DNA from 2 places in the Bacillus sp. AK124 genome. Region 2 is predicted to be linked to the other one. Evidence: a T-box and tRNA genes for the amino acid it is inferred to sense, from the RefSeq annotation. Region 2 holds a T-box; the other holds one or more tRNA genes.
The links. A T-box is a leader RNA that pairs with one kind of tRNA and senses whether it is charged. The one in region 2 lies ahead of M1E06_RS06725 (valine--tRNA ligase), so its partner is inferred to be a tRNA-Val.
Positions count from the first base shown of each region.

Region 1 (6,540 bases), 1.5 Mb from region 2:
CCGTCTGCGGCACGCCTGTTACGACGTAGTTTTCATCATCATAAAACGATTTGACCGGTATATCGGTGAGCGTCGCTTCGTCTGTCGTCGATGTCGGGAAAAACGATTCACCTGGTTTCTTCGGAGTCGGCGCTTGAGCGCTGTGGACCGCAAAGTAAAGAAGAAACGCGAATAATAATGCGACTACTTTGACAGCCCAGGGATTGTTTAAGAACTTATCCATTTTTCTTCGCCCTCCAATACCAGCGATTTGAGGAAGTTTCTCGCGAATTTTTCTTGAATTCCGCTTCAAGCATGTTTTTCAATGCCTCTTCCGATAAATCACGGTGAAGGTCTCCGTTTTTGGCGACGCTGATGCCGCCCGTTTCTTCGGATACGACAACCGTCAGACTGTCGGTCACTTCACTGATTCCCACTGCTGCTCTGTGCCTCGTCCCAAGCTCTTTTGAAATAAAAGGGCTTTCAGAAAGCGGAAGGTAGCAGGCGGCTGCAGCAACCTCATCATTTTTCATAATTACGGCGCCGTCATGAAGCGGTGTATTCGGAATAAAGATGTTGATCAATAGCTCAGAGCTGACCTTTGCATTTAAAGGGATCCCCGTTTCTATGTAATCGCCCATTCCCGTCTCCCGTTCAATCGTCAGAAGCGCGCCAATCCGGCGTTTCGCCATATATTTAATCGCTTTTGTAATCGCATCAATCGTTTTCTGCTGCTGCTCTTCCTCAGGTGTTCCGCTCCTCGAAAAAAAGCGCCCCCGCCCCAGCTGTTCCAGCGCTCTCCTCAATTCAGGCTGGAAGATGATAATGATCGCCAGGAACCCCCATGTGATCGCCTGGTCAACCAGCCACTGCAGGGTGCTTAATCCTAAATATTGACTGGCCAGCCTGACGAGAACAATGACCACGATTCCCTTTAAAAGCTGAACCGCCTTTGTCCCGCGGATGACCATCATTAATTTATATATTACGTACCAAACAAGGAGAATATCAACGGCATCGCCGAGGTACTGCAAGAAAGGGATATCCTCAAAAGCCATTTCCTCGTCCTCCAAGAATTCAGTCATTAGTAAGGTTAATATGTTTCAAAATGGTATGATCTATTATTTTTACATATACAGACGCTATTATAGCACAAATTGATTTTCCAAGTGAAATGGCGGCCCCTCATAAAAAAAGAGCAAAGCTCATTCGCCCGCTTTGCTCTACTCTTTAGACTCCTTCATGTCAAAAACCGATTTTCCGGTCGATTTAATCTTATACCACATCCAGTCGAACACTTCGTTGATCTCATGGATCTGACCAGTGACTTGTCCTGCTGAAGCCGTATATTTTTCGCCATTAACAATCGTGACATCGCCGTCGACTTTGCCTTCTATAATCAGCTTTCCGTTTTTCACGGTCACATCGCCTTTGACAACTTTGCCTTCAGGTACGATGACCGTGTTGTTTTTCACTACGAGATTGGGCTGGCTGGATACGCTGAAATCCTGATCGTTTTTCCAGCTGGAGAAAAAGCTGCCGCCCATCAAAATGATAAACAAAGCTGCCGCCACTAAAAACGGATGAGCTTTAAGCCACCTGTTGATCGATGCCGTTCGCTTTTCCTTCGGCAGATTCGCCAGCACATCGGCTGTAAAGTTCGCCGGAGCTGTAAGATGTGACGTGCTCTGGACAAGAGCGATGGATTTTTCCATTTCATGAAGGTGCTTTTTGCAGTCTTCGCATGATTGGAGGTGCTCTTTTAATTGCGATTCATCTTCCGGTAGTATGTCTCCGTCAAGGTATTTATGCATAAGCTGAACAATATGCTCCGGACAGCTCATTTCATCACCCCACTTAAAGATCCCTTAATTGTTTTCTGAGAGCCTCTCTGCCCCTGTGTATCCTCGTTTTCACCGTACCTACGGGAATATTAAGGATTTCACTGATCTCAATGAGTGAGAGCTCATCAATGTACTTTAATACGATGACCGTCCTGTATTTATCGGGAAGCCTTAAGATTTTTTCCTGGATGGTGCTGTGCAGCTCCAAAGAAACCACTTCATCCTCTGGAAGCGCAACATCCGCCGCAACCTGGGAATACATCGTCAGTCCTTCAGTCCCCGCCACCTCTGCATCCAAGTAATAGTCCGGCTTTTTTTTACGGATACGATCGATGGTCAAATTGGTTGCGATTCGATAAAGCCATGTGGAAAATTTCCGGTTGATATCAAAACTGTCGATATTCACGTATGCTCTGATAAACGCTTCCTGCGCAATATCTTCCGCCTCATGCGCATTGCCGAGCATACGGTAGCAAAGCTGATAAATTTTGTCTTTGTAAATATCCACGATGTCTGCAAATGCATTACGATCGCCTTTTTTCACCTGTTTGATTCTTTTTTTAATCATTGTTTCCATATTTATCTAACCTCTGCCTTCACCGGTCTTTATGTATACGAATTGATTTTTATTAGGTTTCATTAAATTCATAAAAATAGTTTATCAAATTTTTGGCAGGGTGTAGATGCTTTGACAGGGATCATGCGCTTAATATTAGCTTAAAATTATTATACAATCTAAATATTATGAAACTGAGACTTTTTTATAAAAAAAGCAGCCTAAGGCCGCTCTTCAACCGCACCTAAAGCAGCTTTTCGCCAAACAGCGACCCCATTAAGGCGACTGCCGCTTCAGCCGTCCTGTTTTTCTCATCCAATATCGGGTTGACTTCGACAAACTCAGCGGACGTAATCAGCTTCGATTCTTCCAGCATTTCCATCGCCAGGTGGCTTTCCCTGTAGCTGATGCCTCCCGCTACCGGGGTTCCGACACCCGGGGCATCGTTCGGATCAAGCGCGTCTAAATCGAGTGACAGATGGACACCGTCCGTTCTGCCGCGCAAATAGTCTATCGTTTCTTCCATCACCCTCGTCATACCGAGGCGGTCGATTTCATGCATTGTATACACTTTGATCCCTTTGTCGCGAATCAATTCTTTTTCCCCGTCATCAAGTGACCTCGCACCGATGATGACGATGTTCTCCGCTTTAATTTTCGTTTCTTTTCCATAGATGCCTGTCAGCCCTTCATGGCCGATCCCCAGGCTGATGGCGAGCGGCATGCCGTGAATATTGCCTGAATGAGACGTTTCTTTCGTATTTAAATCAGCATGGGCATCATACCAGATCACACCCAGGTTTTGATAATGCTTCACAAGGCCGGCCAGCGTTCCGATCGCTATGCTGTGGTCACCGCCCAGCACGAGCGGAAAAGCACCTGAAGCCACGATCTTATCAACGGTCTCAGCAAGTTTTGCACTCGCTTTTGTAATCGCTTTCAAGTTTCTCAGCTCTTCAGATGCCGGCTCCCCGCCTTCTTTCTCATCCTCTCTTTGCCCGATTGTCATATCGCCGAGGTCTTCAATATCCTGACAAAGGCTTTCCAACCGTTCATTAACACCGGCACAGCGAATCGCGCTCGGTCCCATATCGACTCCCCGCCTCAGCTGACCGAGATCCATCGGTACGCCGATCATTGAAATCTGCTGTTTTAACATATGATATCCCCCTTTCAGACCTTCATTGTACCTTCCAATTCGGAATTGACTCAACAAGACATTTTTTTGAATAGTTATACAAAAAAGACAAAATAAAAAGGACATCCTGTTAGGATGTCCAAAAACTGGGCTAGCTGGATTCGAACCAGCGCATGACGGAGTCAAAGTCCGTTGCCTTACCGCTTGGCTATAGCCCAATAATGGTGGAGGGGGACGGATTCGAACCGCCGAACCCTGAGGGAGCGGATTTACAGTCCGCCGCGTTTAGCCACTTCGCTACCCCTCCAAAAACAGTGCCGGCCAGAGGACTTGAACCCCCAACCTACTGATTACAAGTCAGTTGCTCTACCAATTGAGCTAGACCGGCATGATACGGTATCTTATGCAGTTACCGGCGCGGTTGTGACAAAAACCGATCCAGAAAAATGGTGGAGGATGACGGGATCGAACCGCCGACCCTCTGCTTGTAAGGCAGATGCTCTCCCAGCTGAGCTAATCCTCCGCAGTACAGGACGTACAAGTGCATGCGTTGCAACAGGACGTTGCGATCTTAGCATGCCTTCCTTGCCGTTAAAGTACAAGTGCGCGTTGCAACAGGACGTTGCGACCTTAGCATGCCTTCCTTTTAAAAATTCCGGCATTCGCAGCGTGCTGTCCAAAAAAGAATGGTGACCCGTACGGGATTCGAACCCGTGTTACCGCCGTGAAAGGGCGGTGTCTTAACCACTTGACCAACGGGCCATCATCGTGTTTCAAGCAGCTCTCGTAAAGCTGACAAAAGTTATTATATACAGGTTCCTCCCCATTTGTAAAGGGGTAAATTAAAATTTTTATTTTCAAATTTTTTATTCATAAACATTGAGAAAAACGCAGAAATTTTGTTTAAAATAGGGCTATCTGATGTGCAAGAGAGGGGACGCGAAAAATGATACTGGTAAGTTCATGTCTGGCCGGGGTGGAATGCCGCTATAACGGATCGCACAGCTATGTGGGGAAAATCAATAAGCTTGTTGAAGAAAAAAAAGCGGTGATTGCTTGTCCCGAGCTGCTCGGCGGATTTCAAACGCCAAGGGAACCGGCCGAAATTATAGGCGGGTCGGGAGAAGACGTTTTAGACGGCAGGGCGGTGATCAAGACACAATCCGGAAAAGACGTAACAGGCCTGTATATAAAAGGAGCTTATCTAACATTGGAGATGGCAAGGCAAATCAAGGCTGATACGATCGTGTTGAAGGAAAACAGCCCGTCTTGCGGTAGCGGCCATATATACGATGGAAGTTTCTCAAGCCAAAAAATAGCCGGCAACGGCGTTACGGCGGCGCTTCTGAAAAAAGAAGGCTTCCGCGTGATTTCCGAACACCAAATAGACGAGCTGTAATACCTGAACATAAGCGCAGTTCATCTGCGCTTTATTTTATGTCGGCAATCCGTTGTTTAGAACTTCATTGAAATAAAATTTTAATATTTACCTTTTGTTATTGAAATAATATTCCACCCTTAATATACTGAAAATTAAGAAATATATGCACTTCATCATCAGGAGGAGTTGTCGATGGAAAACAGCCATTTAGGTTCATTAACGACCGAACGCCGGAATGAAAGATCCAGGCGCATTCACCAGTCAAAGACGATTGATATTTTGAAAATCATCAATGATGAAGACAAAACTGTGGCCGAAGCTGTACAAGAAGTCTTACCAGAAGTTAAGACCGCCGTTGACTTCGCCGTCGGGTCGTTAAAGAAAGGGGGACGGATCATCTACATCGGTGCCGGTACAAGCGGGAGACTCGGCGTACTCGATGCAGCTGAATGCCCGCCGACGTTCAGCATATCTCTCGAGTCGGTCATTGGCATCATTGCAGGAGGAGAAAAAGCTCTGTACAAAGCCGTGGAAGGCGCTGAAGATCACGAGGCATTCGGCAGACGGGATTTATCAGCCGTTAACCTCTCAAACAATGATACCGTAATCGGAATCGCCGCCAGTGGTCGGACTCCATACGTTCTCGGCGCTTTGAAGTATGCCAGGGAAAGTGGCGCCAAGACCGTCTCACTGACATGCAACAAAAACTCGGCGATCAGCCAGGTGTCAGATCACAGCATAGAAGTGGTCGTCGGCCCTGAAGTTATTGCCGGATCGACGAGAATGAAAGCAGCAACCGCTCATAAAATGATTTTAAACATGATTTCAACGGCGGCCATGATCAAAATGGGAAAAGTCTATGAAAACCTCATGGTAGACGTAAAAGTAAGCAATGACAAATTAAAGGAGCGGGCGATTCGCATCATCCAAACGGTCACAGGTGTTCCAAAAGAAGCGGCGGCACTAGCGTTAGAAAAATCCCATAACCAGGTCAAAACCGCCATCATCATGCTGAAAACAAACGAAGATGCGGCCGCTTCCGAAAACCTGCTTGAGAAATCAGAAGGCGATATCGAAAAAGCTCTATCCATTTATGAAGACCAAGTTTAAAGAAGAAAGGAAGAAACAATGGCTGCAGGAGGATTGGAAATCATTCAGAATATGCTTCACAGATTGCCGCAATCTGAACGAAAGCTTGCCGAATACATTTTGAAAAACCCACACGAGGTCGTAAACGGCACCATTCAAGAGGTGAGCTCTTCGGCTAAGACAAGCGGGGCGGCGGCAATACGGCTCTGCAAATCTCTGGGGCTGAAAGGCTTTCAAGATTTAAAAATGAGGGTCGCCGGCGATTTAATGAAACCGTCTGATCATGGATACCGGGATATCGAACCGCAAGAGCCGCTCCATTCAATCGTTCAAAAAACAACCAGCAATTCGATTCAGGCGATTCGCGATACCTTTGAAAACATTGACCACGAAGATCTTCAAAAAGCGATTCAAATACTGATCAACGCAGAAACGGTTCATTTTTGCGGGATCGGGGCTTCAGGAATCGTCGCACAAGATGCCCAGCAGAAATTTTTGCGCATCAATAAAAAAGCCACCGCTTTTAGTGATATGCATCTTGTCGCGACATTAA
Region 1 covers NZ_CP096378.1:4,121,884-4,128,423, forward strand. The annotation lists gene M1E06_RS20600 (CdaR family protein) at 1-223, opposite strand, end outside; gene cdaA (diadenylate cyclase CdaA) at 216-1,037, opposite strand; gene rsiW (anti-sigma-W factor RsiW) at 1,203-1,823, opposite strand; gene sigW (RNA polymerase sigma factor SigW) at 1,837-2,400, opposite strand; gene rocF (arginase) at 2,624-3,538, opposite strand; tRNA gene M1E06_RS20625 (tRNA-Gln) at 3,664-3,735, opposite strand; tRNA gene M1E06_RS20630 (tRNA-Tyr) at 3,740-3,824, opposite strand; tRNA gene M1E06_RS20635 (tRNA-Thr) at 3,833-3,905, opposite strand; tRNA gene M1E06_RS20640 (tRNA-Val) at 3,965-4,040, opposite strand; tRNA gene M1E06_RS20645 (tRNA-Glu) at 4,205-4,279, opposite strand; gene M1E06_RS20650 (DUF523 domain-containing protein) at 4,464-4,916, shown strand; gene murQ (N-acetylmuramic acid 6-phosphate etherase) at 5,091-6,008, shown strand; gene M1E06_RS20660 (MurR/RpiR family transcriptional regulator) at 6,027-6,540, shown strand, end outside.
Region 1: it has a tRNA-Val gene. The T-box ahead of M1E06_RS06725 (valine--tRNA ligase) is inferred to sense a tRNA for this amino acid. The anticodon was not compared.

Region 2 (6,540 bases):
TCTCCATCGCCTTTCGTTTTATCACTTCAGCTGCTTCACGCTGATGAACGGCTGTGATAACAGGAACGGCGTGTTTGATGATCCCCGCCTTTTCTGCGGCAATCTCTTTCAGCGTACCGCCTAATATCGCCGTATGGTCATGACCGATCGAAGTGATGACCGTTAACATCGGCTTCACAACGTTTGTCGAATCCAAACGGCCGCCTAATCCCGTTTCAAAAATAACAAAATCGGTGCTCCGGTATTTAGCAAAATATAAAAATGCGCATGCCGTAATAATTTCAAATTCGGTGGCGGCTCCGAATTCGGTTTTTTCAAGCTCAAGGACGAGAGGCCCGACTTCATTAAAGAGCGCCGTCCATTCGTCGTCTGAGATCGGTGCGCCGTCAACGCTGATCCGTTCGTTAAAGGTAATGATATACGGTGATGTGAAGGTGCCTGCTGTATAACCGGCTTCATTTAATACCGTACGGAGAAAAGCGATCGTTGAACCTTTTCCGTTTGTTCCGGCGACATGAATCGCATTGAGCTTTTTCTCGGGGTGTCCGAGCTTTCTCAGCAGCCATTCCATTCGTTCCAAACCCGGCTTCACACCGAATTTAAGCCTTCCGTTAATCCAGCTGAGTGCTTCATCAAACGTTTTGAACAAGCGCATTCCTTCCCTTCAATTGATGAAGGTGTTTTCCAGCACCTTTAGAAAGACCTGGAAAACACCTCCTTTTTTCGTGTGATTAATTTTTCAATTCGGCGATTCTTTTTTCTACAGCTTCACGTTTCGCTGCATAATCGGCTTCTTTCGCCCGCTCTTCTTCAATGACATGTGCAGGCGCTTTTTTCATAAATCCTTCGTTGCCTAATTTCTTCTGAACCCGTTCAACTTCCTTCGTCAGCTTATCGAGTTCTTTTTGCAGGCGGCTAATTTCTTCCTCAATGTTAATCAGACCTTCGAGCGGCAAAATCAGCTCGGCGCCGGATACGACAGCGGTCATCGCTTTATCGACCGCTTGAATATCCGTTCCGATTTGAAGAAGGCTCGGATTCGTAAAGCGTTCCACGTACAAACGGTTTTCTTCAAGTCGTTCGGCGATTTCCGGCGTGCTTGTTTTAATATAAAGCTCAATCTGCTTGCTGAGCGGCGTGTTGACTTCGCTGCGGATGTTCCGTACAGCGCGGATGACTTCAACGAGAAGCTTCATATCCGCCGCTGCTTCGGTGTCCGTATATTCTTTAACAGCTTCAGGCCACTTGGCGACTGTAATGGATTCCCCTTCGTGAGGAAGATGCTGCCAGATCTCCTCCGTCAGGAAAGGCATAAACGGATGTAACAGGCGCATCGTTTGATCCAGCACATACGCTAAAATGGAGCGGGTCGTCTTTTTCGCCGCTTCATCTTCACCGTAAAGCGGAAGTTTAGCCATTTCGATGTACCAGTCGCAGAAATCATCCCAGATAAAATTGTAGAGATGGCGGCCAACCTCGCCGAATTCGTACTTGTCAGCCAGCTGTGTCACAGTTTCAATCGTTTCATTCAACCTTGTTAAAATCCACTTATCGGCAACTGATTTTTCTCCTGACAAATCAAGCTCTTCGTATGTCATGCCGTCCATGTTCATCAAGGCGAATCTTGATGCGTTCCAAATCTTGTTCGCAAAATTCCATGTTGACTCCACTTTTTCAAAGCTGAAGCGTAAATCCTGCCCAGGAGAGCTTCCCGTTGCAAGGAAGTAGCGCAGCGAATCCGCTCCGTACTTATCGATCACATCCATCGGATCGACGCCGTTTCCGAGCGATTTGCTCATTTTGCGGCCTTGGTCGTCGCGGATGAGCCCGTGGATCAAAACATCTTTAAACGGACGTTCTCCGGTAAATTCGATACCTTGGAAGATCATTCTGGATACCCAGAAGAAAATAATATCATATCCTGTGACAAGGACGTTCGTCGGATAGTAACGCTTGAAATCTTCCTCATCGATATCCGGCCAGCCCATCGTTGAAAACGGCCAAAGAGCGGAACTGAACCATGTGTCAAGAACGTCTTTGTCCTGCTCCCAGTTTTCGGCATCTTCCGGCGCTTCAGCGCCCACATAGATTTCGCTCGTTTCTTTATGGTACCACGCAGGAATCCGGTGGCCCCACCAAAGCTGGCGGGAAATGCACCAGTCGCGGATATTTTCCATCCAGTGCAGATACGTTTTTTCAAAACGGTCAGGGACGAAGTTGACTTTTCCTTCGCTTTTTTGCAATTCGATGGCGGCATCGGCAAGCGGCTGCATTTGCACGAACCACTGCGTTGACAAATACGGCTCAACGACTGCTCCGCTGCGTTCGCTGTGGCCGACCGAATGCGTATGTTCTTCAATCTTGAACAGCACGCCTTCTTCCTGAAGATCTTTCACGATCTGCTTGCGGCATTCAAAACGATCCATGCCCTTATATTGAAGCGCCTTGTCATTCATCGTGCCGTCTTCATTCATAACGAGAATGCGTTCAAGGTTGTGGCGGTTTCCGATTTCAAAGTCGTTCGGATCATGGGCAGGCGTAATTTTGACGGCACCTGAGCCGAATTCCATATCGACGTAGTCGTCTCCGACAATCGGAATTTCTCTTCCCGTGATCGGCAGAATGACCGTTTTTCCGATTAGGTGTTTGTACCGCTCGTCTTCCGGATGTACCGCAACCGCTGTATCGCCGAGCATCGTTTCCGGACGGGTCGTCGCAATTTCAATTGAGCCTGAACCGTCTTTCAGCGGATAGCGCATATGATAGAATGCGCCTTGTACGTCTTTATAGATGACTTCGATGTCAGACAGAGCCGTTTTAGTGGCCGGGTCCCAGTTAATGATATATTCCCCGCGGTAAATCAGCCCTTTTTCATATAGCTTTACAAATACTTCGCGCACCGCTTTAGAAAGCCCTTCATCAAGGGTGAACCGCTCCCTTGAATAGTCGAGGCCGAGGCCGATTTTCGCCCATTGGCTGCGAATAAAATCGGCATATTCCTCTTTCCATTTCCATGTTTCTTCAAGGAATTTTTCGCGGCCGAGATCATAGCGCGTTTTTCCTTCTTCGCGAAGCTTCGCTTCTACTTTTGCCTGAGTTGCAATACCGGCGTGATCCATACCCGGCAGCCAGAGCACGTCATAGCCCTGCATCCGTTTCATTCTTGTCACGATATCCTGCAAAGTGGAATCCCAAGCATGCCCCAAGTGCAGCTTACCCGTCACATTCGGCGGGGGAATAACAACGGTGTACGGTTCTTTTTCAGGGTCGTTTTTCGCTTCGAAAAATTTGCCGTTCACCCAATAGTCGTATCTGTCTTTTTCAACTGCAGACGGATCGTATTTTGTCGGCATCGTCAGTTCTTGATTATCCATTTTCAAACCTCCAACAGTATTAAACGGCTGAACAATAAAAAAGAGCCCTCTCGATCCTGTTAAAAGGACGAAGAGAACTCTCTCGCGGTACCACCTTTTTTCATGAATGCGAAAAACGCATTCACGCACTTAAATGGGATAACGGGACTTTCCCGAATTTCTCTACTTTTTCGTTCGAGAAATTGCGCTCCTGGGCGACCTTCCAAAAAAGACTGACTGGGAGCCTTTCAGCGAACCGGCTTCCCTCTCTGCAAGCGTCTGTTTTTGTACTCTTCCCATTCAAAGCGGGTGATCATTGACTTTTCAGCACGTACTTTTTCTTTTTCTTATATTACTAAATCTTTTTCATTTTCGTCAATCATCTTTTCCGTTTTTCTCTTGTTTTATACGATACTGGGCCATGCACACAAGCTCCTTTTCCTCATATGATGCTGTAACGATAAGGAGAGGAGGCATAAGATGCGAAAAAAATTCAATACACATTCATTCCAGCCGTGGCTGAAGCAAGTCAGGCTTGTTGCTGTTCAAGTCGTCCTCCCGATCACGATCTTCCAGGGCATACGCACGATCATCTTTCCTACCACATTTGATGTCCTCCTTTTGGGCATTCTCATATTCCTTGCGTGCGCCTTTCACCTTGACTGGATATAGGCACGAAAAAAGTCCGCATCATGATGATGGGGACTCTGTTTCTTCCTGCAGTTTTCTGTTTTCTTCCGTCTCGTGAATGCTCATCACAAGCGGTTCGGCGTTTTTCATTTGCCAGTACGCCTTCAAAAGCGTTGTACAGGCTTCTTTTTCTCCAAGCCCCTTCTCAAGGCCGTAGCGGTTCAGCACGCCGAATACAGGCCCGGGGTAAGCCATATAGCTGAGGAATAAGCTGATTTCTTCCTCCCGCAAAGGATAGACATTGTGATACGTATAAAACCAGTTTACACATTCCGTGCACATAACGGGGTTCGTCTTAAACATTCTTGTAAAAAATACGATGAGATCGTTCACAGGCGGCCCGTGTCCCGCTTTCTCAAAGTTCGTAAAGTAACCCGTTCCGGTATCGTTATAGAGAAAATGCCGGACGGACAGCTGCCCGTGGTTTAAAACCATTCTGGAAGACTCTTTGTCTTTCATGGTCTCATACCACTCTTCAAGGCGGGCAAGCGCAAAGTCTGCAGCTGATATCGTCTCTTTGAAATACATGGCTGCCTGAAGCTGGAACGGGGACATATACCATTCGTTTTCCGCTCTTGAAATGAATTCTTCATATTTCTGTTTTTGCTGTTCCCATTTCCGTTTTGTCCGTTCATAGTGCCCGAGTATTTCTTCCCGCCTCACAACGAGCTCTTTTTCCGTCCGCTGGTGAAGAAGAGCGATTTCTTTAAACATATATTCGTGTTTTTGTTCACGCTCTTCCTCTCTTTCAAGGGTAAGCCAAGGCATGAGATAACAGACATCTTCTCCGGCTTGCGTTAAAAATTCGCCCGTGCGGTTTCGATAGACGGGAACGAACTGCCTGTAGCCTTTTTCCTCCAGCATGATCATCTGTTCCGTGAAGCGGGTGTTTCTTGAAGCCGCCAATTTTTTCAGGGCGAATACACCGTGATCCGTATACACTTTCCATACCTTCGGACTGACCGATTCCATATATTCAGGCGTAAGACCGTACTCATTTAAAACAGACTGGATGCCTTCCATCGGCTTCACCACATTTTTATCAATGCATTAGGCATGGCTGCTTTGATAATCCGGTATATAAAGGATCTGTCCCTCTTTTAATTCCTCGTCAAGGGAAAGGGAATTCATCCGGATGAGCTGCTGGACGTTAATATCATAGCGTTCGCACAGAAGATCAATGGTATCGTTTTGCTGAACGATGCACATCCTCATTCGAGTAAACTCCTCCTCTCCCTGTTTTGTAAACAGCTTTGTCAAATAGAGAGCATTGTCATTCTCCTTAGCTGACACTTCCTGGTCGTCTGCTGCCGGCATCTCATCTCTTTCTTCTTCAGGCTCCGTCTGCTCATGAAACGAATATTCCGGGATTTCAATGGTATGTCCGGCTTCCTCTTCTTCATCAATCGCTTCTGCTTTCTGTGTCACTTCAACTTCAAACGTCTCAGGCTCCCTGTCATTCTGGTCTTCCTCCAAAAGAGGCGGAACACCGTAGAACGGGGTTTCTTTCGGTTCATCATGAGTTTGATAAGCCCTTTGGAGCGGCTCCGGCTCTGCTTCCGCTTCTTCCCTTTTTAACTCGTATTCTTCCGGCTTTGCTTCTTTCTCCTCTTTCAGCTCATATTCTTCCGGCTTTGCTTCCACTTTCTCCCTAATTAGCTCGTGTTCTTCCGGCTTTGCTTCTTTCTCCTCTTTCAGCTCATATTCTTCCGGCTTTGCTTCTACTTTCTCCCTTTTCAGCTCATATTCTTCCGGTTTTGCTTCTACTTTCTCCCTTTTCAGCTCATATTCTTCTTCCGGATGTTCAAGAGCGGCGTCTTTTGGATTTTCCATTTCGCGCTTCGTCCGCTCTGCCGCAGACAAAGACGCTGTAAAAAACGGCTTTGTTTCCTCTGTATCGTCTCCGAGAAACGACTGGTAAATCGGAACCGCTTCCGCATCGGTATCAGTTTCTTCTGCTTCTTCATACGGCTGTTCTTCGTCCTGCTCTTCATAAGATCTGTCAAGCTGAATCAAAAATTCTTCCTCTTTACCCTGTTCTTCGTCGTTTGAAGGTGATCTGAAGGCAGGCTCAAGCTCCTCTTCCGGCTGGACGGCCGCAGGCATAGTACGCGGTTCTTCTTCTCCGGCTTCACCGCTTACATTCAAGAGGCCTTCAATCGCCAAATCAGCTTGAATCGTCAGCATTCTCGCATCTGTCAGCTGATAATCGAAAGCGTCAATAAAAACAAATACGTCGTTTAAATGATTGACCTTGTCTTTCGGGATGGTGATATCCACTGGGAAACAATGCGTCAGCTCTGCGCTGCCGTCCCCTTTCAGCTTTACATCTTCCACAAATCGGCTTGTCGCAGGCAGCTCTGCATATTCCCGGGTTTGATCTATGTTGTATTCGCCTGTCAGCTCTAATGACCCTCGTATGGATACATAATCATTTACTTCCTGAACGGTAATGTCAGGATCCAATGAAATCGATAATAATTCGGATACTTCCTGT
Region 2 covers NZ_CP096378.1:1,337,173-1,343,712, reverse strand. The annotation lists gene M1E06_RS06730 (bifunctional folylpolyglutamate synthase/dihydrofolate synthase) at 1-649, opposite strand, end outside; gene M1E06_RS06725 (valine--tRNA ligase) at 732-3,374, opposite strand; T-box leader at 3,435-3,666, opposite strand; gene M1E06_RS06720 (hypothetical protein) at 3,834-4,025, shown strand; gene ysxE (spore coat protein YsxE) at 4,044-5,066, opposite strand; gene M1E06_RS06710 (LysM peptidoglycan-binding domain-containing protein) at 5,094-6,540, opposite strand, start outside.